Regions from separate parts of the Alteromonas australica genome, predicted to be linked through region 1. Evidence: predicted binding sites of a transcription regulator. Region 1 holds the regulator's gene; each other region holds the start of a gene.
What was found. The regulator sigma-54, encoded in region 1, starts transcription at its own class of promoters, with help from an activator protein. The targets are predictions, from matches to a motif close to GTTGGCACGNNNNTNGNNT.
Positions count from the first base shown of each region.

Region 2: the regulator sigma-54 is predicted to act here: its motif matches at 2,853-2,871, upstream of EP13_RS11250 (BON domain-containing protein).
Region 3: the regulator sigma-54 is predicted to act here: its motif matches at 4,225-4,243, upstream of xdp1 (exosortase-dependent surface protein XDP1).

Region 1 is NZ_CP008849.1:857,685-865,209, reverse strand. Features, by position in the region: gene EP13_RS03770 (calcium/sodium antiporter) at 1-101, shown strand, start outside; gene EP13_RS03765 (KpsF/GutQ family sugar-phosphate isomerase) at 101-1,078, shown strand; gene kdsC (3-deoxy-manno-octulosonate-8-phosphatase KdsC) at 1,087-1,638, shown strand; gene lptC (LPS export ABC transporter periplasmic protein LptC) at 1,635-2,213, shown strand; gene lptA (lipopolysaccharide transport periplasmic protein LptA) at 2,182-2,739, shown strand; gene lptB (LPS export ABC transporter ATP-binding protein) at 2,742-3,467, shown strand; gene EP13_RS03740 (RNA polymerase factor sigma-54) at 3,545-5,029, shown strand; gene hpf (ribosome hibernation promoting factor) at 5,059-5,346, shown strand; gene ptsN (PTS IIA-like nitrogen regulatory protein PtsN) at 5,356-5,799, shown strand; gene rapZ (RNase adapter RapZ) at 5,829-6,674, shown strand; gene EP13_RS03720 (HPr family phosphocarrier protein) at 6,674-6,946, shown strand; gene mgtE (magnesium transporter) at 7,116-7,525, shown strand, end outside.
Region 2 is NZ_CP008849.1:2,536,017-2,543,541, forward strand. Features, by position in the region: gene EP13_RS11235 (5'-methylthioadenosine/S-adenosylhomocysteine nucleosidase) at 1-303, shown strand, start outside; partial or broken gene EP13_RS11240 (transposase) at 387-1,360, shown strand; gene EP13_RS11245 (hypothetical protein) at 1,364-1,723, opposite strand; gene EP13_RS11250 (BON domain-containing protein) at 2,198-2,818, opposite strand; gene EP13_RS11255 (endonuclease/exonuclease/phosphatase family protein) at 3,126-4,100, shown strand; gene EP13_RS11260 (hypothetical protein) at 4,152-4,730, opposite strand; gene EP13_RS11265 (hypothetical protein) at 4,816-5,406, opposite strand; gene EP13_RS11270 (hypothetical protein) at 5,598-5,858, opposite strand; gene EP13_RS11275 (ATP-binding protein) at 6,032-7,441, shown strand; gene EP13_RS11280 (response regulator) at 7,441-7,525, shown strand, end outside.
Region 3 is NZ_CP008849.1:2,744,514-2,752,038, forward strand. Features, by position in the region: tRNA gene EP13_RS12120 (tRNA-Ala) at 1-26, opposite strand, end outside; rRNA gene EP13_RS12125 (16S ribosomal RNA) at 108-1,640, opposite strand; gene pssA (CDP-diacylglycerol--serine O-phosphatidyltransferase) at 2,140-2,949, opposite strand; gene xdp1 (exosortase-dependent surface protein XDP1) at 3,231-4,118, shown strand; gene xdp1 (exosortase-dependent surface protein XDP1) at 4,290-5,201, shown strand; gene prsT (XrtA/PEP-CTERM system TPR-repeat protein PrsT) at 5,281-7,525, shown strand, end outside.

The DNA of each region.
Region 1 (7,525 bases):
TATTTAGCTTTGACCTTATTGGCAAACGAATAATCTCCCGCACGAATGGGGCATTATTCCTTGCTAGCTTTATCGGTTATCAAATTTGGCTCTTTGGATAATGACGAATACAGAGAACTCCTTTATCGCGTCAGCAAAACGCGTAATTGACATCGAAGCGAAAGCCATCAGTGCCCTCAACCATCGCTTGGACGCCCATTTTGTTGACGCCTGTCACTTACTGCGTCAATGCAAAGGTAAAGTGGTAGTAAGCGGAATGGGGAAATCTGGCCATATTGGTAATAAAATTGCCGCGACGCTAGCGAGTACAGGCACCCCTGCGTTTTTCATGCACCCTGGGGAAGCCAATCATGGCGATTTAGGCATGTTATCTAAAAATGATGTCCTTATTGCCATTTCTAACTCTGGCGAAACCGCTGAACTGGTCAACTTGCTTCCCGTGGTTAAACGCTTAAATGTACCCATTATTGCCATGACAAATAGCCGGCAGAGCGCGTTGGGGCAACACGCCAATATTGTGTTGGATATCAGTGTGGAAAAAGAAGCTTGTTCTTTGGGGCTTGCACCCACTAGCAGCACTACCGCTACGTTAGTTATGGGCGACGCCTTAGCCGTCGCTTTGCTGGATGACAGAGGCTTTACCTCTGACGATTTTGCGTTGTCTCACCCCGGCGGCAGTTTAGGAAGAAAGTTACTTTTAAAAGTGAGCGACATCATGCTTACTGGCGATGACCTTCCCATCGTAAATCACCATGTATCGGTGGCAGAAGCACTCCTAGAAGTCTCGAAGAAGGGACTGGGCATGACAGGTATTGTGGATGATAAAAATACGCTAGTGGGCGTATTTACCGATGGCGATTTACGCCGCATTCTAGATGCCAGGCTGAATTTGCATACCGCAAAAGTTGCGGAAGTGATGACGGAAGGTGGCAAGGTTGCCCACCCTGAGCAACTCGCCGTTGAAGCAATAAATGTAATGGAAACCTTTAAAATTAGCGCACTTATGGTGGTTGATGAGCATCGCCAGCCGTTAGGTGCCTTCAATATGCACATGTTATTAAAAGCAGGCGTGCTATAGTGACTATCATGACAGAAACGACACTTTATACTTCATTACCCCGCACCCTATACACTCAATTGGCCCAGGTGAAATTACTTGTGTGCGACGTCGACGGTGTATTTTCAGATGGTCGTATTTATCTTGGTAACACCGGCGAAGAACTTAAAGCATTCCATACCCGCGATGGTTACGGTGTAAAAGCATTGGTGAAGGCAGGGATTCCCGTAGCAGTCATTACTGGGCGCCGCTCTGCTATTGTTGAAAATAGAATGAAGGCACTGAATGTTGACCCTATTATTCAAGGTGAAGAAAACAAAGCTGACGCCCTACAAGATTTAATGCGTTCGTTGTCCCTTTCCAGTGAGCACGTTGCTGCGGTAGGTGACGATATGCCAGACACCGGCATGTTCGAACACGCGGCGATTAAAATTGCAGTTAACGATGCCCACCCGACGGTGAAAGCCCAAGCCAATTGGGTGTTGGAAACCCGCGGCGGGTTTGGTGCAGTGAGAGAAATTTGTGATACCTTGTTACAAGTGCACGGCAAATTGCATGGCATACACGGAGCCAGTGTATGAACTTATTTGGCTTTAATCGCTTAGGGTTGAGTATTTCTGCACTTTTTACGTTGGCCTTATTAATGTACTTGCCAACCTGGATGAAAGAAGAACCAACATTGGCAAGAGATAAAAGCCTAGACGCGCTGCAGCCTGCATATACAGCCAAAAATATCACCACCACCTTATACGACAAAGACGGAGCGTTAAATCACAAAGTATTTGCGCGCGCAATGGAACACTACGATCAATTGGGGTTTGTTTTGTTTCAACAGCCCAGATATACCTTATATAGCGACAATGCAAAAGCACCGTGGGAAGTCACCGCCGTTGAAGGGACGCTGTACAATAACGAATTAATTCAATTAGAAAATAATGTTTTAATTGAAAACCAAAGCCAAGATGATTTTGTAAGAACCATACAAACGGCGTTTATAGAAATCAATTTGAACAGCAAGCAAATGGCTTCTGACGAGCCAGTGGAAATTCGAGGCTTGCGATATGTAATTAATAGCAACGGGTTTAACGCTAATTTACGTACCCAGGAATATGAGCTAATTGACCATGTACAAACCATTTATTCCCCTAGCAACTAGCCTAATTTTAGGTTTTTTTGCAGTTACAGCGTCGGCGACAGAAAGCGACTTTAACAAACCGATAAAGGTAGATTCTAAATCGCAGTTTGTTGATGGTAAGAATAAAACCTCGTTGTTTAAGGATAACGTGCGTATTTCCCAAGGCACGTTAGTGATTAACGCAGATGAAGTGGAAGTGGTTGCAACAGAAGGCGAAGGCCGTGAGATATTCATCGCCAGAGGCGCGCCAGCAAGTTATTCGCAAACCTTAGAAGACGGCACCCCGGTAACAGCCAAAGCCAATGAAATTCGCTATGAAGTGGTTAATCGCACTCTCTCGTTAGACGGCAATGCAGAGCTGCAACAAGACACCAGTTCTGTGAAAGGCGATAAAATCACCTTTGACATGATTACCGAACAGCTTCTTGCCACCGGCAGCGGTGACAATGATGAAGGCAGAGTGACCACCGTTTTTCGACCAGAAGCGATTCGCAAGCTGACCGATGAGAAGGCGAAAGAAGACGAGAATAACGAGGACGATAACTAACCATGGCAACACTAAGCGCAAGTAACTTAGCCAAAGCCTATAAATCTCGCCAAGTAGTGAGAGACGTTAGTTTGTCGGTCTCAACCGGGCAAATCGTGGGCTTATTAGGCCCTAACGGCGCAGGTAAAACCACCACCTTTTACATGATTGTGGGTCTTGTGCCACTAGATAAGGGAAAAATCACCATTGATGATGGTGAGCTCACCCACCAGCCTATGCACGAACGCGCACGTAAGGGCATTGGCTACCTGCCACAGGAAGCCTCTATTTTTCGCAAGCTAACCGTGTTTGAAAACATCATGGCGATTTTACAGACACGAAAAGATTTAAATTCATCACAACAGGAAGAAGAAGCCGACGCCCTTCTTGATGAATTTAATATTAACCATATACGTAATAGTACAGGAATGAGTTTATCAGGTGGAGAACGCCGGCGCGTAGAGATTGCGCGTGCGCTAGCAGCCAATCCGCAATTTATTTTACTCGATGAACCATTTGCTGGTGTTGATCCTATATCGGTTAATGATATAAAGAAGATAATACAGCACCTTCGTGATAGAGGTATCGGTATCCTCATTACAGACCACAATGTACGAGAAACATTGGATGTATGTGAAAAAGCCTACATTGTGAGTCACGGTGAATTAATAGCCCAAGGAACGGCAGAGCAGGTTTTAAGTAATCAAAAAGTAAGGGATGTATACCTAGGTGAACAATTCAGGCTATAGTTAATGTAACAGAATTGTCATTTTTCAAATTATGCACCTGGTATATTCACAATAAGAGCACAGTAAATAAGACGTAGATGAAACCATCTTTACAGTTAAAGTTCAGTCAACAACTTACCATGACACCTCAGCTACAGCAGGCGATAAAACTGCTGCAGCTGTCAACGCTCGACCTGCAACAGGAGATCCAGGAAGCCCTAGACTCAAATCCTCTACTTGAAGTAGAAGAAGGCAGTGATGAGCCTCAATTAGAGAAAAACAATATCGACGGGGATGACGTCGCTCAAGACGCCGTTACTACCGCATCAAGCGATACGCTTGAAGCCGGTGACGCATTAGAGAAGAATGACCTACCTGATGAATTACCCATAGACAGCACGTGGGACGAATATTACTCAGCGTCTTCTGCACCCGCCCCTGGGCCCTCGAATAATGACGATGAGCAGATTTTCCAAGGCGAAACCACCGAAGACATTCAAGCACATTTGCTATGGCAAATGCGTCTTACCCACTTTTCAGATACTGACCGTGCCATCGCAACGGCTATTATCGATTCAATTGACGAGTCTGGTTATCTTACCGTCACCCTTGACGACATTTTAGATTCTGTAAATTCCGAAGATATGGAAGAGCCGGTTGAATTGGACGAAGTAGAATGTGTGTTAAAACGCATTCAAATGTTCGACCCCATTGGTTCAGGCTCTCGTACACCGCAAGAATGCTTGATGGTTCAGCTTCGCCAATTTTCAGATGATACGCCTTGGTTAAAAGAAGCCAAACAACTGATAGAAGAATACTCAGACCTACTCAGTAGCAAAGACTATCGTACGCTGATGCGTAAAAGCCGTCTTAAAGAAGATCAATTACGCGAAGCTATGCGCTTGTTGCAAACATTGAATCCTCGCCCAGGTAGCGCTCTTATCACTAAAGAGCCTGAGTATGTTATACCCGATGTCTCGGTCACCAAGAAAAATGGTCGTTGGGTGGTTGAACTTAATCCAGATAGCTTGCCTAAACTTAGTGTGAACCAGCAATATGCGGCCATGAGCAGAAGAGCGAAAAATAGTAGCGACTCGCAGTTCATTCGCTCTCATATGCAGGAAGCAAAATGGTTTATTAAAAGTCTTGAATCAAGAAACGACACCTTGATGAAGGTTGCAAATTGTATTGTGCAGCAACAAATGGGCTTTTTTGAATATGGCCCTGAAATGATGAAGCCCATGGTGCTTAACGATGTTGCTGAAATGGTTGATATGCATGAATCCACCATTTCACGTGTCACCACGCAAAAGTATATGCATACCCCACGTGGGATATTTGAATTGAAGTACTTCTTTTCTAGTCACGTTGCCACGGAGTCTGGGGGTGAGTGTTCATCTACTGCCATCCGCGCGCTGATTAAAAAGCTTGTAGCGGCTGAAACGCCAAGCAAGCCACTAAGTGATAGCAAGATTGCTCAATTGTTGGCCGAACAGGGCATTAAAGTCGCCCGGCGGACAATAGCAAAATACCGGGAATCATTGTCGATTCCACCGTCTAACCAGCGAAAGAGCTTACTTTAACTGGCTCATAAATATAAGGAAGACGAAATATGCAAATCAACCTTACTGGTCATCACGTCGAAATCACCGACTCTTTGCGTAATTATGTCGATACCAAGTTCAGCAAACTAGAGAGGCACTTTGATCACATTTCTAATGTGCATGTCATTCTCAATGTTGAAAAACTTAATCAGAAAGCCGAAGCGACCATGCATTTAAGTGGCGCTGAGGTTTTTGCTTCCTCTGAAAATACTGATATGTATGCAGCAATAGACAGCATGGTTGACAAACTAGACAGGCAAGTCATAAAGCATAAGGAAAAGCTGAAAAAGCATTAACTCACGCTTATGGAAATTCAAGCAATCGTAAGTTTGGACCGCACTGAATGTGCGGTTCAATGTAACAGCAAAAAACGAATTCTAGAGATCATCAGTAATATCGCTGCCAAAAACAACGATAATATTGATGAAACGACAGTACTCACTAGCCTATTGAACCGCGAGAGAATGGGCAGTACGGGTATTGGAAATGGTATTGCACTGCCTCATGGTCGACTGGCAGGATTGGAAAGTGTTATCGCCATTATTGTAACTAGTAACCCTGCCATCAACTTTGACGCGCTGGACAACCAACCGGTAGATATTTTCTTTGCCTTATTGGTTCCAGAAGAGCAAACCGAGGGGCACTTACAAACCCTAGCCACGGTTGCAGGTAAATTGAGTGACAAAGAGACCGTGAAGGCAATTAGGCGTGCCACCAATAGCGACGATATTATTGCAGCGCTAAGCTAACTCTAATGCCATCTTAAGGGAGAGGCCAATTGAAACTAATTATTATTAGTGGTCGTTCGGGGTCAGGGAAGTCTGTTGCTTTACGGGCACTGGAAGATTTAGGGTATTATTGCGTAGATAATATTCCCGTCAATTTATTACCTACCCTTACCCATACGGTAGTCGACGAATACGATCAAGTTGCTGTAAGTATTGATGTACGTAACCTACCCAAAAACCCAGACGATTTAGTTGAAATACTCGACTACCTTCCCTCTTCTTGGTCCATGACCATCGTCTACATTGATGCCAGTGACGACATTCTCGTCAAACGCTTTAGTGAAACCCGACGATTACATCCATTGGCAAAACTGAATAAGTCTTTGTCTGAATCTATTAAAGCGGAAGCCGCTTTACTCGCTCCTGTGATTGAACGAGCAGACTTATACATAGATACCGATAAACTGACCATTCACCAACTTGCTGAATTAATACGTGAGCGAATTTTAGGTAAAAAGAGTTCTCGCCTGGTATTGGTATTTGAATCCTTTGGCTTCAAACATGGTATTCCTAAAGATGCCGATTATGTTTTCGACGCCCGTTTTCTCCCTAACCCTCATTGGGAGCCTGATTTAAAACACCTGACAGGGTTAGATGCCCCCGTAGAAGTATTTTTAGGCTCTCAACCGGTGGTGACCAAGTTTATTTGGCAAATTCAAAACCTCATTACCACTTGGCTTCCCCACTTAGAGCGTAACAACAGAAGTTATGTAACCATCGCCATAGGGTGTACCGGAGGCCAGCATCGCTCTGTGTTTATCGCCCAGACATTGGCAAAGACTTTCAGCGATTTGCACCCTGACGTGCAACTTCGACATAGAGAATTAAATCAGTAATGACCATTGAAAAAACACTTACCATTGTGAACAAGCTTGGCCTGCACGCCAGAGCGGCTACTCAACTGGTGCAATTAGCGAATCAATTTGACGCTAAAATTATTCTTGTAAAGGGCGACAAACAAGCAGATGCCAACAGCGTTCTTGGGCTCATGATGCTAGAAAGTCACCAAGGTGAACAAGTCAAAGTGGTCGTAGAAGGCAAAGATGAAGAACAAGCGTTAAAGGCCATTGAAACGTTAATTGAAGGTCGCTTCAACGAAGACGAATAAGCGCGCGTTAGTCGAATGCCTCCCTTCCCCCTCTCTTAGCTTAAATTGCACTCTCGAAGTGGCTATATTCTAAGCATATTGTCCTCTAGCCACTTTATTTGTCATGACAGCGTCATGCCTATTGCGATATCCTAGAACAATAGAAAATCCAATTCCTTAGGCGAATTTTGTGGCAGAAGCTCTGGTCTCTAAATACGTACAAAGCCAATTACGTGCACTTAACGGTGCACTAATAAACGGTCAGTTTGTTTCCGTACGTAAACTGTTGCTTGAACTGCCCCCATCCGATGTTGCTCACATTTTAGAGTCTAGCCCTAGCCGCACACGTGACGAGCTATGGGAGCTTATTGATAGCGATTTTCATGGTGATATTTTAGAAGAGCTGTCGGACGACGTGCGTAACGGCATCATTACCAAAATGTTGCCTGCTAATGTTGTGGACGCACTAGAAGAAATGGACACCGACGACTTAGCAGAAACCCTAAGCAGTCTTCCAGAACCAGTATTACAAGACATCCTTGCCTCGATGGATGCCCAAGACCGATTACGCGCCGAGCAAGCCCTTTCCTACGGTGAAGA
Region 2 (7,525 bases), 1.7 Mb from region 1:
TACACCCGTGGAAAAATTGTGAAAGGCACCATCGGCAGCGCCAATTTCTGGAATAATGAACTAGACCGTATCGCGTGGCTTCACGAAGATATGGGCACAAGTGTAGAAGAAATGGAAACAGCCGCAGCCGCACAAGTTGCTTATGCGTACAAGACACCCATGTTAGGTATCCGTGTGTTATCAAACAATATAACAAACCATGGTGAATATGACCCTTCCACAGCGAAAGCCTGCCAGTCATTCGTTAAAGGCGTAGTAGAAGCTTACATAAATCAACTAAACACAACATTAAAACCGCTTTAGTTTTTAAGAACTGTCCTAAGCGACAGGTTGTTTTTCGAGTACGCCTGATAATATATAAACTAAATACCTATGAGTTTAGATTTATGGCAACACGTCGAAGCGACCTCGTCAATTTATCCGAAACACCGTTTTACCATTGCGTAACGCGTTGTGTTCGGCAATGCTATTTGTGCGGATATGATAAAAACACAGGGCAAAGTTTTGAACACCGCCGAGGTTGGGTTGAAAAAAGAACGTTATTTTTGTCATCCGTTTACGCCATAGATTTATGCGCCTACGCCGTGATGAGCAACCATGTTCATGTTGTTTTAAGAGTAGATGAGAAATCAGCTAACTCACTTTCAATGCGGGAAGTGTTAATACGATGGCACAAACTCCATAAAGGCACATTACTCACTAAATCCTACCTAGCTGGCGAAGCCCTCTCTGAAGCAGAATTGTTGAGTGTAAAGCGTACCGCTGCCGTATATCGAAAACGATTATTTAGTATCAGTTGGTTTATGCGGGATCTTAATGAGTACATCGCTCGCGCAGCAAATGCTGAGGACGAATGTAAAGGGCGCTTCTGGGAAGGTCGTTTTAAGTCTCAAGCGCTTTTAGATGAGAAAGCATTACTTAGTTGTATGGTCTACGTTGACTTGAATCCAATACGTGCATCATTAGCCAGCACCCCTGAAGACTCCGAGTACACCAGTATTAAACGGCGTATTGAATGTAAGTTAACACGTAAAACGTCAACGGGAATTCTACCTTTTAAATCCGATACTGCTTGTTCAAATCAATATTGCCTCAACCTAACTTTTACAGAGTATGTGACGTTACTAACTCAGACGGGTAAAGCTGTGAGAGATGATAAAGCGGGATTTATTGACGGTGAGTACCAAGCTTCATTGAACCAAATAGCCTTATCTAGTTCCCAGTGGCTGAAAGCCAGTCTCGAATTTGAACAACACTTCTCTATCGCAGTGGGTAGTGTAAGTAGGATAAAAAATTCCAGCACACTACCGGGCGGCGAAGGTTAAAAGGGGTTTCGACCGCCCGGAAACTCTTTGGTTAACGTCTACAAACTCGCAAACTCTGACGAGGTATGAACGTAATTTTGCTGATGATGAATAAGAATACTTTTTGCTCTATTGACCATATCATCTCGCTGAAATTCCCAATTTCTTAAATCAGCTTGCTTTGCCTGCTTCAAGTAGTAGGAGATTCGCGCATTTCTAAGAAGATGACTCTTTCGATTAAAGTCAAACTCAGCACTGTTGTAAATCGTTTCAATCTTGATGATAGAGGGATGATACGGCTTATCTGTATTACCAGCATTTGCCTGGCTGATAAGATTCGTACCACTCATTAAAAGCCCAGCTATCATGATTCCAGCGGAGATTAGTGAAGCTGAGAAAATCCAGCGTAAAATATTCATCGCGTTAGTCCCTTGCAATAATATAAATTAAAAAGTCACTGGGAATAAAGCACTTCTCATGCCATCACAAAAAGCATTTATAATCAATAACTTAAACTCTCACAGCAAATAAACTCACGCAGACAAAAAGTAAGTTCTACACTACATAAGGAACATTCTTCTAATGGCCTGCTATAAAGACACCCATTACTTTCACCTTGGATATTTTAATATGACCTACACAATTAATATGCAGAAAGACACCCTTTAAAACAACGCTGATCTAATGGTCTTTGAGTGGCTGTCCATTAAATGCCACTAGTAAACATATCTCGTGAAATTAAGTATCCGAAGAAACCCAGAGTGGATTAGTTGGGAGTAAGCGCAGTGAAGTGGGTGTCTAATTATTTTTAAGTTGGGTGTCTGAATAGATTGTCTATCTTCTAAACCCAATAAAAAAGGAGCCGAAGCTCCTTTTTTATCGCAAGGTCAAGACTAGTTCATGGCTGTCTCGGTAGCGGTATCAGGAACAACCTCTAGGTTGTCCTCTACGTCTTTAACATCTGACGCATTTTTTGCAATTTCAATAGCGAGTTGTCGCTCCGCATCGGAGTCAACCTCACCCGTTAATACTACATTGCCGTTTTCCACGTCGACGTCGATATCAAAACCTGAAATATCAGTGTCCATTAGTAACCGAGTTTTGATAACCGTCGCAATTTTAGCATCTGTTAACGCGCTTTCAGACTCTTCTTTCGATTCAGCAAGATCATCTTGCATGTCCTCGGAACTTTCAGAGAGATCTTTTTCCTCAACCACTGTGAGTCTGTTGTCTACCGACATTACACCATCAATGTTCGCAACTAACTCTTCAGCTAGCTTTTTGTCGACGGAGTTAGACACCTTACCCGTTAAGATAACATCACCGTTATCAACGTCGGTATTGATATCGAATGAGTTCAAATTGCCATTGAATAATAGCGTTGCTTCAGCTTTACCATCTATCCAAGCATCCTTTGCGCCTTTTTCCCATTTGTTATCCGATTCCATATCCCCGGCAACAGCCGCTGAACTTATGGATGTAGCAACTAATAGTGAGATCAAAGTACGTTTCATAACATTTCTCCTTTGTTGAAACACATTAGTTACTAAGCGAAAGTCAAGCCACTATTTTAAACCATTGATTTAATGAAAATTTATTTAAAACACCTAATATTAACGCGTTCCCTATTTTGCAAAGTTTGCCCGTGATTGCGAAGTTTTTACTGAGCCACGTGATATATACGGTACAAATTTTGTATACCATATACGCAATAACGCGAAGGCGAAATTTCAATTATAACCTTAGCAAAGGCAAAGCCACGCCTGGTGTGGATTGTAGTGCTTTGTTACCTTTTCAATTAACGCAATGTCAGGAAGGACGATGAACATTTTACTGGATACAGTAGCAATTCTACTCATACTTATTACGCTGGCCCCCTCTCTTCCTTCTTCCCACTGGTTAGTTAGAGTTTGGGAATTTCCCCGCCTTCAAATTCTGTGCATCATGTTGATAACATTAACGGCTAGCCTTTTAATAGGAGGGGCTGAAGGCCTAGGATTCAATATCCAAAGCCTGCTATTACTTGTACTCGTGGGCTGTGCTATATACCAAGCCTTCTGGATTTATCCCTACACACCGTTGGCTTCCAAAGAAGTGGAAAGGGCTGAGTCGCCGGACCAAGACAATAAGATTAGCATTCTTTCAAGTAACGTCTTTATGCCCAATGAAAACTACCATAAACTTCTTTCTCACGTAAAAGACACCCAACCCGACTTCCTAGTCACCTTAGAGTCGAATAAGCGATGGCAGAATGCACTTGCAGAACTAAATTCGGATTACCCTTATCAGAAACACTGTCCGTTAGAAAATTTGTATGGAATGAACCTGTATAGCAAAGTGCCATTGGATACCGTAGAACTGCATTATTTTGTAGAAGATGATGTGCCTTCGTTCAAAGTCACTTTCACAAAAAACAATAGCACTGTAACAATATTTTTCCTTCATCCTAAGCCGCCAAGCCCTACTGAAAATAAAAGAGCGAAACCTCGGGACATAGAGTTAGATCTGGTAGGCAATATAGTTTGTGATTACGAAGAGCCAGTGATTGTCGCTGGTGATTTAAATGATGTGGCTTGGTCTCCCACCACTCGTAAGTTCAGAAAAGTGAGCGGCCTTCTAGACCCGCGTATCGGGCGAGGCTTTTATAACACCTTTCACGCCCATTACCCTTTAATTAAATGGCCTCTTGATCATTTATTTCATTCGAGTCATTTTTCACTTGTGGATATACGCAAGCTTGGTGATATCGGCTCCGATCACTACCCGTTATTGACGACGCTGCAGTTGAAAGGGTGAAATCTAAGGTAAGTCGTAACTTGATGAAGGAAAAAAGTCTCAGCCAATTAATTAGGCAGTTTGGGTACTCACATGTTCAACCGGTCGTTTTCTTAGGTGTTTCACACACCACATCACGCTATCACAAGCGTCTTCCCTACGTTTAAAGTGAGACAAACCTAATAATCTGTCACTCCTAGGCCAAACCGCTTGATTTAGCACAGCGACATCACTTTCCGTGAGGCGTGAGGCATCCAACACTATTTCAATCGCTTTTTTATTAGGTTTAATCAAAGTGGGATTAGCAACGGTTACCAAGGATTTATCGACACAAATATACTCCCGTTTAACTGGGTCTCTTACCACTCCTACGGTATTGTCATCGCAAATAATCGCCGGCCAACCTTCAGAAATACGACTTTGACCAAACATGAGTAGTGTAAAGGCAACAAGCACAAAGAGAGTAAGGCCAATAAACTGAACACTTAAATCAGGTGCAACAGAGACAATAACAGCCACAATAGCCACGAAAAGGATCCAACCACCGAACACCCTTCTCATCGCATTCGGAGAAATTCCTGAAATGATATCAACGTGTTTCAGCGTTTGCTTATCATATTGACGAAGTACTACAGATGACTGCGAGGACACAACTCACTCCCACGATTATTTCGATGAACTTTATTAGCTAACAGATACGAAAACAAGTATGCAAAAGGTTAAATTTGAAGGCTAACTATGCCGTTTTAGGTAACTCTGATGACAACTGACATATTTCAAAATGCATGGACTCTGGATGCTTAGCTTGATGACGTCGTACTTTCGCTAGCACATTGAGCTCGTCGGGCTCACCAAAGAAAAACCACTCCGCAAACTGCCTGCCTAATCCACCACTTCTCAGTTGATAGACATGAACAACGTAACGGTAACCGCTATCGTACGCGCTCTGATAGGCTGAACTTTCATTTATGGAAGTAAAACCGCCGCGAGGATGAATAGCAAAGCTCTTAACGCCGGCACCTCTTCGCGTAAGGAAAGATAGCCCAGTTTGCGCTACACGTCGAAGCGCTGCATCTCTCACCTGTTCAAGCGTGACATCAAGGTAAGGAATGTCAATTTTTCCAAACATCCTGCACGCGTTAGGGCAGCCCGGAGCCAGTCCGATGGAAAAAGCGGTATGCTCCCGCCCCTCCCAAGGTCGCGTCCATACATATGGGCTTATGTGCACATAAAGTGTTTGCCCATCACAAGGGAGAACAAACACATCAGGTACGTTGGGATTCCGTGCATTAACGAGCTCGTTTAGGCTATTACTAGCATATTGCACGATCAGCCTCCTCAAACCACACTGCCTTCATGGCAAAATTATACTTAAGTATAACATACACGAATTATTTCACAATCGCAGAACCTTTGTTAGAACGATATGAAATAACCAATGATGAGTTATATTTAGAAATATAACTCATTGATATAATTAAATGTTTCTTCTAGTGGGATGAGGACATTTCGGTCAATTCAATCGTGTCTTCTGCCACGATTTTCAGGCACAGCAACTAGTTGCTCTTCAACGTAGGCGCATACTCCCTCCAAGGTGTCACCATGAGGAGATTCAAAGCTTACGCTGTCACCTTCCGACTGGCCTTCACAAGCTTCAATAGCTTCTGGTGGTGGCGTTCTTGGGCGTTCATGCTGTTGGGCAAATGCATTAGAAGCAGCGGTAACTAAGCCAGTTACTGCAATTAAACTCAATACCGTCTTTTTAACGTTTATACTCATAACTATTTCTCCACTGCATGGGTGTCTTGTTGTTTACTCTGGATTCAAGAATACGCTTGGTACTGAATCACTATAACGAAACAATGTGCAGTTCTAACGCAGCAAGTGTGTAAATACAGTGAATAAATGTTAAGCATGCTTGTGCCCCACCCTACCTTATATATAATTTACCCATGAAATTGTCCTATAAATTCCTGTGTTTACTGCTAGGCTTTACGTGCTTTTCGTTATTGCTTTCGCTCGCATTGGCCCGTTGGAGCTTTGAGCAAGGGTTCACAGAATTCATCATTAACCAAGAACGCGAGCGTTTAAATCAACTCGCGGTTCAACTCGTCGATGAATATCGTGCTAACGGCAACTCGTGGGAAAATGTAGAACTAGATAATGCTTCCTTTTTCTCTGGCCCTCCAAATAGAAAATTTGGCCCTCCTCGCCGAATGGGGCCGCCACCGCGATCACGGTCAATGGCTGCAAACAACCTCGACCTTGGCCCACCAACTGCACTTTTCGATAATGAAGATAATGTAGTAACTGGCAATGTCTCTAGAGATTCATCTGCAAAGCAAGTTACCGTGGATTTAATCTCAGACAGAGGGCGTATTGGTACGCTAATCAGTTACCCGCCACCGACGCCTAATTCAGAAATAGCCGTTGCATTTGCCGCCCAGCAAAATCACGCCATTATCATTATTGGGTTGGTTTCCTTCGCACTGGCAATCATCATAGCGTTGGGCATTACACCACGAATATTACGACCGTTTGAGTCGATATTAGCCGCAGTAAAAGCCCTGACTGCTCGTAAATACGACACCCACCTTCCAAATGAAAGAGCCGATGAATTCGGAGAGTTGATGAGCCATATCAATACGTTATCTACTACGTTAAAAAACAATGAAAACACAAAAAATCAATGGCTTGCTGACATATCTCACGAATTAAGAACACCGCTTACGATACTTTCTGGAGAAATAGAACTCATAAAAGCAGGCATACGCCCTTTAGACCAAAAGCAATTACATTCTTTCGATCAAGAAGTATCTCGATTGTCATTGCTTGTTGAAGACCTTTATCAATTGTCTCTCTCAGACATTGGCGGTTTGCGATACCATTTCCTGAGTGTCAATTTACGTGACGCTGTCATCTCACAAAAAGACACCCTATTAAGTAAGTTTATGCAGAAAGGCATCGATATTGAGATAGCTGAGGCTTCGCCCATATTCATAGATGCTGACCCTCAAAGAATAAACCAGTTAATCACAAATCTATTGGTGAATGCATGTGAATATACAGACGCGCCAGGTAAAGTCGTGATTACGCTCAAAGATAGCGGCCCCTCTGCTACACTACTTATTGAAGATACACCGCCTGGAATAAAGAAAGGCAATGAATCTTTATTATTTGAACCCTTATTTAGAGAAGACGCCTCTCGTGCTCGCCGAAGCTCTGGAGGCGGCCTAGGCTTGTCCATTTGCAAACAAATAGTTAACGCTCATCAAGGGAAGATTGTTGCAGAGCCCTCGAAGCTTGGCGGTATTAAAATCACAATCACGTTGCCAAAAGAACAACTTATAAAGGATAACTGATGCGGTCTGACAACCATGTTCTTATCGTAGAAGACGAAGAAAAAATTGCACAAATTTTGGTGGATTTCTTTGCGTTAGAAGGTT
Region 3 (7,525 bases), 1.9 Mb from region 1:
CGCTCTCCCAGCTGAGCTATAGCCCCATAAGCTTATGTCGTTCTTTATTTTTTAAACAAAACAATCTGTGTAGGCACTGCATCAAGTGCGTCTTTCGACGTCCTTGGTAAGGAGGTGATCCAACCCCAGGTTCCCCTAGGGTTACCTTGTTACGACTTCACCCCAGTCATGAAACACAAAGTGGTAATCGTCCTCCCGAAGGTTAGACTAACTACTTCTTTTGCATCCCACTCCCATGGTGTGACGGGCGGTGTGTACAAGGCCCGGGAACGTATTCACCGCAGTATTCTGACCTGCGATTACTAGCGATTCCGACTTCATGGAGTCGAGTTGCAGACTCCAATCCGGACTACGACATTCTTTAAGGGGTCCGCTCCACATCACTGTCTCGCTTCCCTCTGTAAATGCCATTGTAGCACGTGTGTAGCCCTACACGTAAGGGCCATGATGACTTGACGTCGTCCCCACCTTCCTCCGGTTTGTCACCGGCAGTCTCCTTAGAGTGCCCAACTTAAGGCTGGCAACTAAGGACAAGGGTTGCGCTCGTTGCGGGACTTAACCCAACATCTCACGACACGAGCTGACGACAGCCATGCAGCACCTGTGTCTGAGTTCCCGAAGGCACCAATCTATCTCTAGAAAGTTCTCAGCATGTCAAGTGTAGGTAAGGTTCTTCGCGTTGCATCGAATTAAACCACATGCTCCACCGCTTGTGCGGGCCCCCGTCAATTCATTTGAGTTTTAACCTTGCGGCCGTACTCCCCAGGCGGTCTACTTAGCGCGTTAGCTTCGCTACTCACGACTTAAAGTCACAAACAGCTAGTAGACAGCGTTTACGGTGTGGACTACCAGGGTATCTAATCCTGTTCGCTACCCACACTTTCGCACATGAGCGTCAGTCTTTGGCCAGGGAGTCGCCTTCGCCACTGATGTTCCTCCAGATATCTACGCATTTCACCGCTACACCTGGAATTCCACTCCCCTCTCCAAGACTCTAGTCTGCCAGTTCTAAATGACTATCCCAGGTTGAGCCCGGGGCTTTCACATCTAGCTTAACAAACCGCCTGCGTGCGCTTTACGCCCAGTAATTCCGATTAACGCTCGCACCCTCCGTATTACCGCGGCTGCTGGCACGGAGTTAGCCGGTGCTTCTTCTGTTGTTAACGTCACGGCTAGCAGGTATTAACTACTAACTTTTCCTCACAACTGAAAGTGCTTTACAACCCGAAGGCCTTCTTCACACACGCGGCATGGCTGCATCAGGGTTTCCCCCATTGTGCAATATTCCCCACTGCTGCCTCCCGTAGGAGTCTGGACCGTGTCTCAGTTCCAGTGTGGCTGATCTTCCTCTCAGAACAGCTAGAGATCGTTGCCTTGGTAAGCCATTACCTTACCAACTAGCTAATCTCACTTGGGCCTCTCTTTGCGCCGGAGCCTAAGCCCCGTTTGGTCCGTAGACATTATGCGGTATTAGCAGTCGTTTCCAACTGTTATCCCCCTCGCAAAGGCAAGTTCCCAAGCATTACTCACCCGTCCGCCACTCGTCATCTTCTAGCAAGCTAGAAATGTTACCGTTCGACTTGCATGTGTTAGGCCTGCCGCCAGCGTTCAATCTGAGCCATGATCAAACTCTTCAATTAAATATATCGTTAAATATGAATCGTCGTTGTGACACTCTTAACGAGTGCCCACACAGATTGTCTTGTCTAAATTGTTAAAGAACATCGTGCAGAATCATGACGTTTTTTTGTCGTGACTTCTGCGCAAGGAGGACCAACATTACTCTCAGTTGATTCGTTTTCCTTGCTAGCGGACAACCTTGGTCGTCGCAATTCACTAGAAGCATTTTTGCTTCTCAGTGATTAGCCTCTTCCGAAGCGGATGCGTATGTTACAGCGCATCATTTTTTTGTCAACACTTTTGTTTAAATATTTATTCAAACCAGTTGTTTAACACTCTTCACCTGAGCCGCCTATTCGACGTTCCCCGTTGAAGAGGCGCGCATTCTACGCATCTAAATAAATACGTCAACAGTTTCTACCCATAAAATACAAAAAAGGCGCCCAACCGAGCACCTTTTAATCAATTTGCTTATTTGTCGTACTACCAAGCAACAATAGACGTTATTTCAAAGTAGAATTACGTGGATTTGTGAGAATCTTCTTGGTTCTCACCTTCATCTTTTGTCGTCGTTTTAAAGTCAGCATCTTCTTCATGATCGCCCACCACGTCATTTAGTGTGACTTTATCTACCGTTCTGAAGGTATTTATTGGGCCTGCCAATGCATACAAAGCAAAGACGATAAAAAGCACGAGTGCGGGTTCAGTAGCAACAATGACGAATATAAGAAGAACAATTAACAAACCTACAAAGGGAACTTTGCCGTGCCAGTTAACTTCCTTAAACGAATTATATTTAAAGTTGCTCACCATAAGTAGGCCAGATAAACCCGTTACCGCGGCTACAATTAGCCCATAATCGGCGCCACTAGCATCGTACTCTACACCCACCCATACGAGACCAGCAACAACCGCTGCGGCGGCAGGGCTGGCTAAACCTTGGAAGAAACGTTTATCGGCAATACCCACCTGAGTATTAAACCTTGCCAATCGCAATGCTGCGCCTGCGACATATATAAAGGCCGCTAGCCATCCTAGTTTACCTAATTCGGTCAACCCCCAATTATAAGCCACTAGCGCAGGCGCCATACCAAACGAAACCATGTCGGCCATAGAATCGTATTCTGCGCCAAAATCACTTTGCGTGTTAGTCATTCTGGCCACTCTTCCATCCAGGCCATCAAAGATCATGGCTACGAATATGGCAACTGCTGCTGCTTCAAAGCGTCCGTTCATTGATGACACTACAGCGAAAAAGCCAGAAAATAGCCCTGCCGTGGTCAGTAAATTGGGGAGTAAATAAATCCCTTTTCGTTTTTGTTCAGACATAAGTCCTCATTGGCACTAATTAATTGCGGCTAATTATTTCATAGTTAATAAGCTACGCATAGATGCAAGATAACAAGGGCATGTGCCTTTCATCTTTAATCGCTTCTTGTTTCTACTCAACGTAAGCACTCAATAACTAGGTATATGATCACATACCTACATACGCACACCTTTCAGGTAGGATCGTTAATACCATGTTGAAGTTCGCGAGCGGAAATAATAAAAGTTTGCCGCCATCGCTTGAACTACACCTTTTAACGAATAGCAAAAGGTTTAGTCGTATGAAAATGTCTCGTTTACCTAATTTTATATTAAAAGCCGTGTTACCAACGCTGCTTTTGATTGCAGTCGGCTCTGCCCATGCCGGCAAAAACCAAAGTAATTACTCAGATTACAATGCCTGTCTAAGTAATAGCGGTAGTCAAAGCGACTGTGACAGTGCGCTTGGGGAATCGGTGTACAACTTAGTGTCGGAAGACGTGTACGTGTCGACGAGTAGCCAGTATTCAGATATCTCTATCGATGATGTAAACATTTCCATTTCAGCCTGGTCAGATACGGTTGGTACCTATAATGATGACGTGGTCACTTCTGCTTATGTTGTAGACTTAGGCAGTTACGGGTACGGCGTATACAATAAAGATGCTGAAATGGACGGTTCTAGCCCCGATCATGCTATTGATAGTTACAATACTGTTAGCCGAAATGTTGATTATGATTTCGACTTTGTACTCCTTTCTTTTTCAGAGTCGGTTACGTTAACGGGCGCAGGATTCTCGTGGGTAGGGAAAACCGACAACACCCAATTATCTATCGCTGCGTTAGATGATTTATCTGGGTTAGTTTCTGGCGAACAAACATGGTCAAATATTGTTGAAGGCGCACTCACTGCAGGCTCGTATGATATTGAAAGCTATGAATCGATTGATATTGCGCAGTTTGAAGAGACCGAAACCGCACAGTATTGGCTCGTTGGAGCATACAATTCAGTGTTTGGTGAATTAGACAGCAATATGTTTGACGACGCATTTAAACTTGCAAGTATAGGTTTTGAAAAAGCATCTGATACGCCGGGAAATTCCAATCCCACTGAGGTCAGTGAGCCAAATACACTTGGTGCATTTTTAGCCGTCGGTCTAATCGTCGCGTGGCGCCGTAAGAATAAATGATCTTAATGTAGACTATAGGGGTAAACAAAGCGTAAACCAATGTCAGGTTTTTTTACCCCGCTCCCAACCTAACACCAAATTCCCTTTATAATTCATGCATATAAAAAGTGGCACACATAGTGCTTACTCCATTTATTAATTGTTGTATTAGTAGATGTGAGTTCGTTGTTTATGAAATGTTTGTCGATTATTGCACTAAGTCTGTCCTACTTACTTGCTACAACGCCAGCGCTTGCTGGGGGCGGCGGTAGCGGAAGTAGTAACGATTCAGGCTCTGCCACAGGCGATAGCGCACTAGACGAACATGTGTACGACCTATATTCAGACGGCTCTACCAATATTAATTATACCCTTGATGCAACTACTTCAAACATCGTTATTGATGGTACAACGGTTACTGTGGGCGTTACTGCTTGGTCGGATACCCAAAATATCTCTAACGACGGTGTTAATAACGACGATAACGAAGTTGTTAAGTACTCACAATTAAATGGGTACAGCTACAACGGTGATTACGGATTCGGCCTGGTCAACTCAAATGACAACGATTCTCACACCCTAGATAACTTCTCAGGTGGTGACGATTTCGATATGGTGTTGTTCTCATTCAGTGAGGAAGTCACCTTATCTGCCGCGTCGTTTACGTATTTACAAGGCTACGACACTGACAAACAGGTGTCAGTGGTTGGACTTAGTGATATTTCGTTGTTTGAGAATCACGCATCGAACGAATTCAGTTGGGCAGATGTTGCCTCTGGTGTAGGTACGGTGGTGTCTGATGGTCACTTTACTATTTCATCAAATATATCTTCACATGGTTCCCATGGCGATTTCACTAGTGACTTTACAGAATTAAGCGCTGCAAAATACTGGTTAGTAGGCGCTTACAATATTTACTTTGATGACAGCAGCACAAGTTATCAAGGCTCTGGATTCAAGCTTGCTTCTCTTAGTATAACCACTGGCGGTACAGATGTTGTTAGCCCGCCTAATGAAGTTAGCGAGCCAGCCCCCATTGCCCTTTTACTTACGGGTTTTGGATTGATGGCTTGGCGACGTAAGCAAATTCGTCAAACAGTTTAAAAATTAAGTAAAAACACGTATCTTATAAAGGTGGCTCAGGCCGCCTTTTTTATTGGTGTTCAGTGGGATAGTTGTACTTATGCTAGGATTGAAAAAATTGGGATTGGTTAAAAGTGCGATCATTGGCACTCTGCTATTGGGGGCCAGCTTCAATAGTTTAGCCACCACTTCGGAAGATTACGAGAAAGCGCTTCGCGCTTACAATGTCAGCGAGTACGATGAAGCCTATATTCACTTAAAAAATAGCTTACAAAAAGACCCCGAAAACCTCGCAGCAAAAATTTTGATGGGCAGGATCCTGCTGATTAACGGCTACCTTGTTGCCGCAGAACAAGAATTTACCGAAGCCCTTTCTATGGGTGCTGATATCAACCTGCTGGCCGAACCCTTAGGGAATACTTGGCTATTTCTTAATAAATACAAAGATATCACCGAATTTAATCAAACAGAAAAATTAAGTGGCGAGAACAAACGCGATTGGTTGCAAATTACGGCCACGGCTTGTGTGCGGTTAGAAGATTTATTTTGTGCTAAGAGTGAATACTCAAAAATCCTAAATGACTACCCAACTCATGTGCCAGCGATGAATGGATTAGCCTCTATTGCGCTTCAACAAGATAACCCGGATTTGGCGCGCAATTATATTAACCGCGCAGAAGCCATCGATAGCGAAAATGCCATAACGTGGCGTCTGAAAGGACAATTGGCCTACTTAGAAGGCGACACGCAATCGGCCACCGAATTTCTTCAACAAGCGCTTACGTTTAACCGGGAAGATCCCATTGCTCTGCGAAACCTCGTGGATTTGTACCTTCAGGCAAAAGACTACGATAGAGCTAGGCTTTTTGTGGCTGAGATTATTGAAGATACACCAAACGACCCTTTAGCCATTCTATTGAATAGCTGGCTAGAAAGTAGGCAGGCAGAGGAAATCATTGATAATGAGAAACTAGAGCAACTGAATGAGTTTATGGCACAACTCTCTCCTGAACTCATAGCATCTCAACCTATGTTGCTTTATATCAGCGGGTTAACAAACTTTTTTAACAACAATATGGAAAAGGCAGCAAAGGATTTCAGTTCGTACTTGCAGCAAGAAAGCGATGATATTCAAGCAGTCATGATGTTGTCGCAAGTGTATCTCGCCACACAACAGTATAAACAAGCCCTTATTTTGCTAGAAAAGCATCAAACTGCGCTATTAGAAAACCCTGAGTCTGCGTTAATACTAGGCGATTTGTTCATCCGTCAGAACAAAGCATTTAAAGCTGAACGCTTACTGCAACGCTTAGAACTTCGTTACCCAGACAACCCCAAGCTTCAGCTATTTAAAATAAAACTGATGGCAGCAAGAGGAAAGCAACAAGAAGCCTTAGCCATTTTGGACAATAGCTTCGAGCAAAACAAAGGCAATTCTTCATTTTTGTTTGCCTATTCACTCATGCATCTACAAGCTCAAGATTTCGAAAAATCGCTACTTGGCGCACGGCTATTAACAGAAATGTTCCCAGATGAAGCTGAAGTTTATAACCTTCAAGCAGGAATACTGATTCGTCAGGGCAAGCTTGAAGAGGCAAAACAGGCGATAGAAAAAGCCCTATCGTTAAACCCCACCCTTTTTCCCGCAAAATTTAACTTAGCTGCCACCTACAGCCGCCTTGGCGATATCGATAGGTCAAATACCTTAGTGGAAGAATTACTCACGCTGTCTCCACAGCATATTGAGACACTACTACTAAAAGCCTTCAATGCCTCAAGGCTAGGGCAAAATAACGAGGCTAAACAGCTGTATCTCGATATTCTCGTGATAAGCCCAGCCAACGTAGCAGCGCGCCAGCGGTTAGTGACCATGTATCAAAACGAAGGGGACCTATCCACTGCACTCTACCATTTAGACAGATTGCTGAAAGATAACTTTGATAACCCTGACTACTTACTCGATAAAGCCTCAATTCAAATTAGCATGCGGCTACAAAATGAAGCGCAGAAAACCCTCAACATTGTGCAAAACTTCATTGCAGGTGACGCACCGCGTTTGGTTAAGTTCAGTAACTTAAACTTGCAGTTGGGTAACGATGAACAGGCATTAGACGCTATTCGCGAGGCCCAGAAATCGGCCCCTAATAGTAACTTTATTGCACTTTCAAGGGTACGCCTGCTGCTTCAACTTGATAAGCTGTCAGAAGCAGAAGTCTTGTTAAACACATTGGCTGGAAAGCAACAGGATAACCCTAATTATTGGCACCTAAAGGGGCAGTGGTTATCTGCTACCGACAAAGATGATGAAGCGATAGACGCTTACCGAAAAGCCATAGCGTTAGATC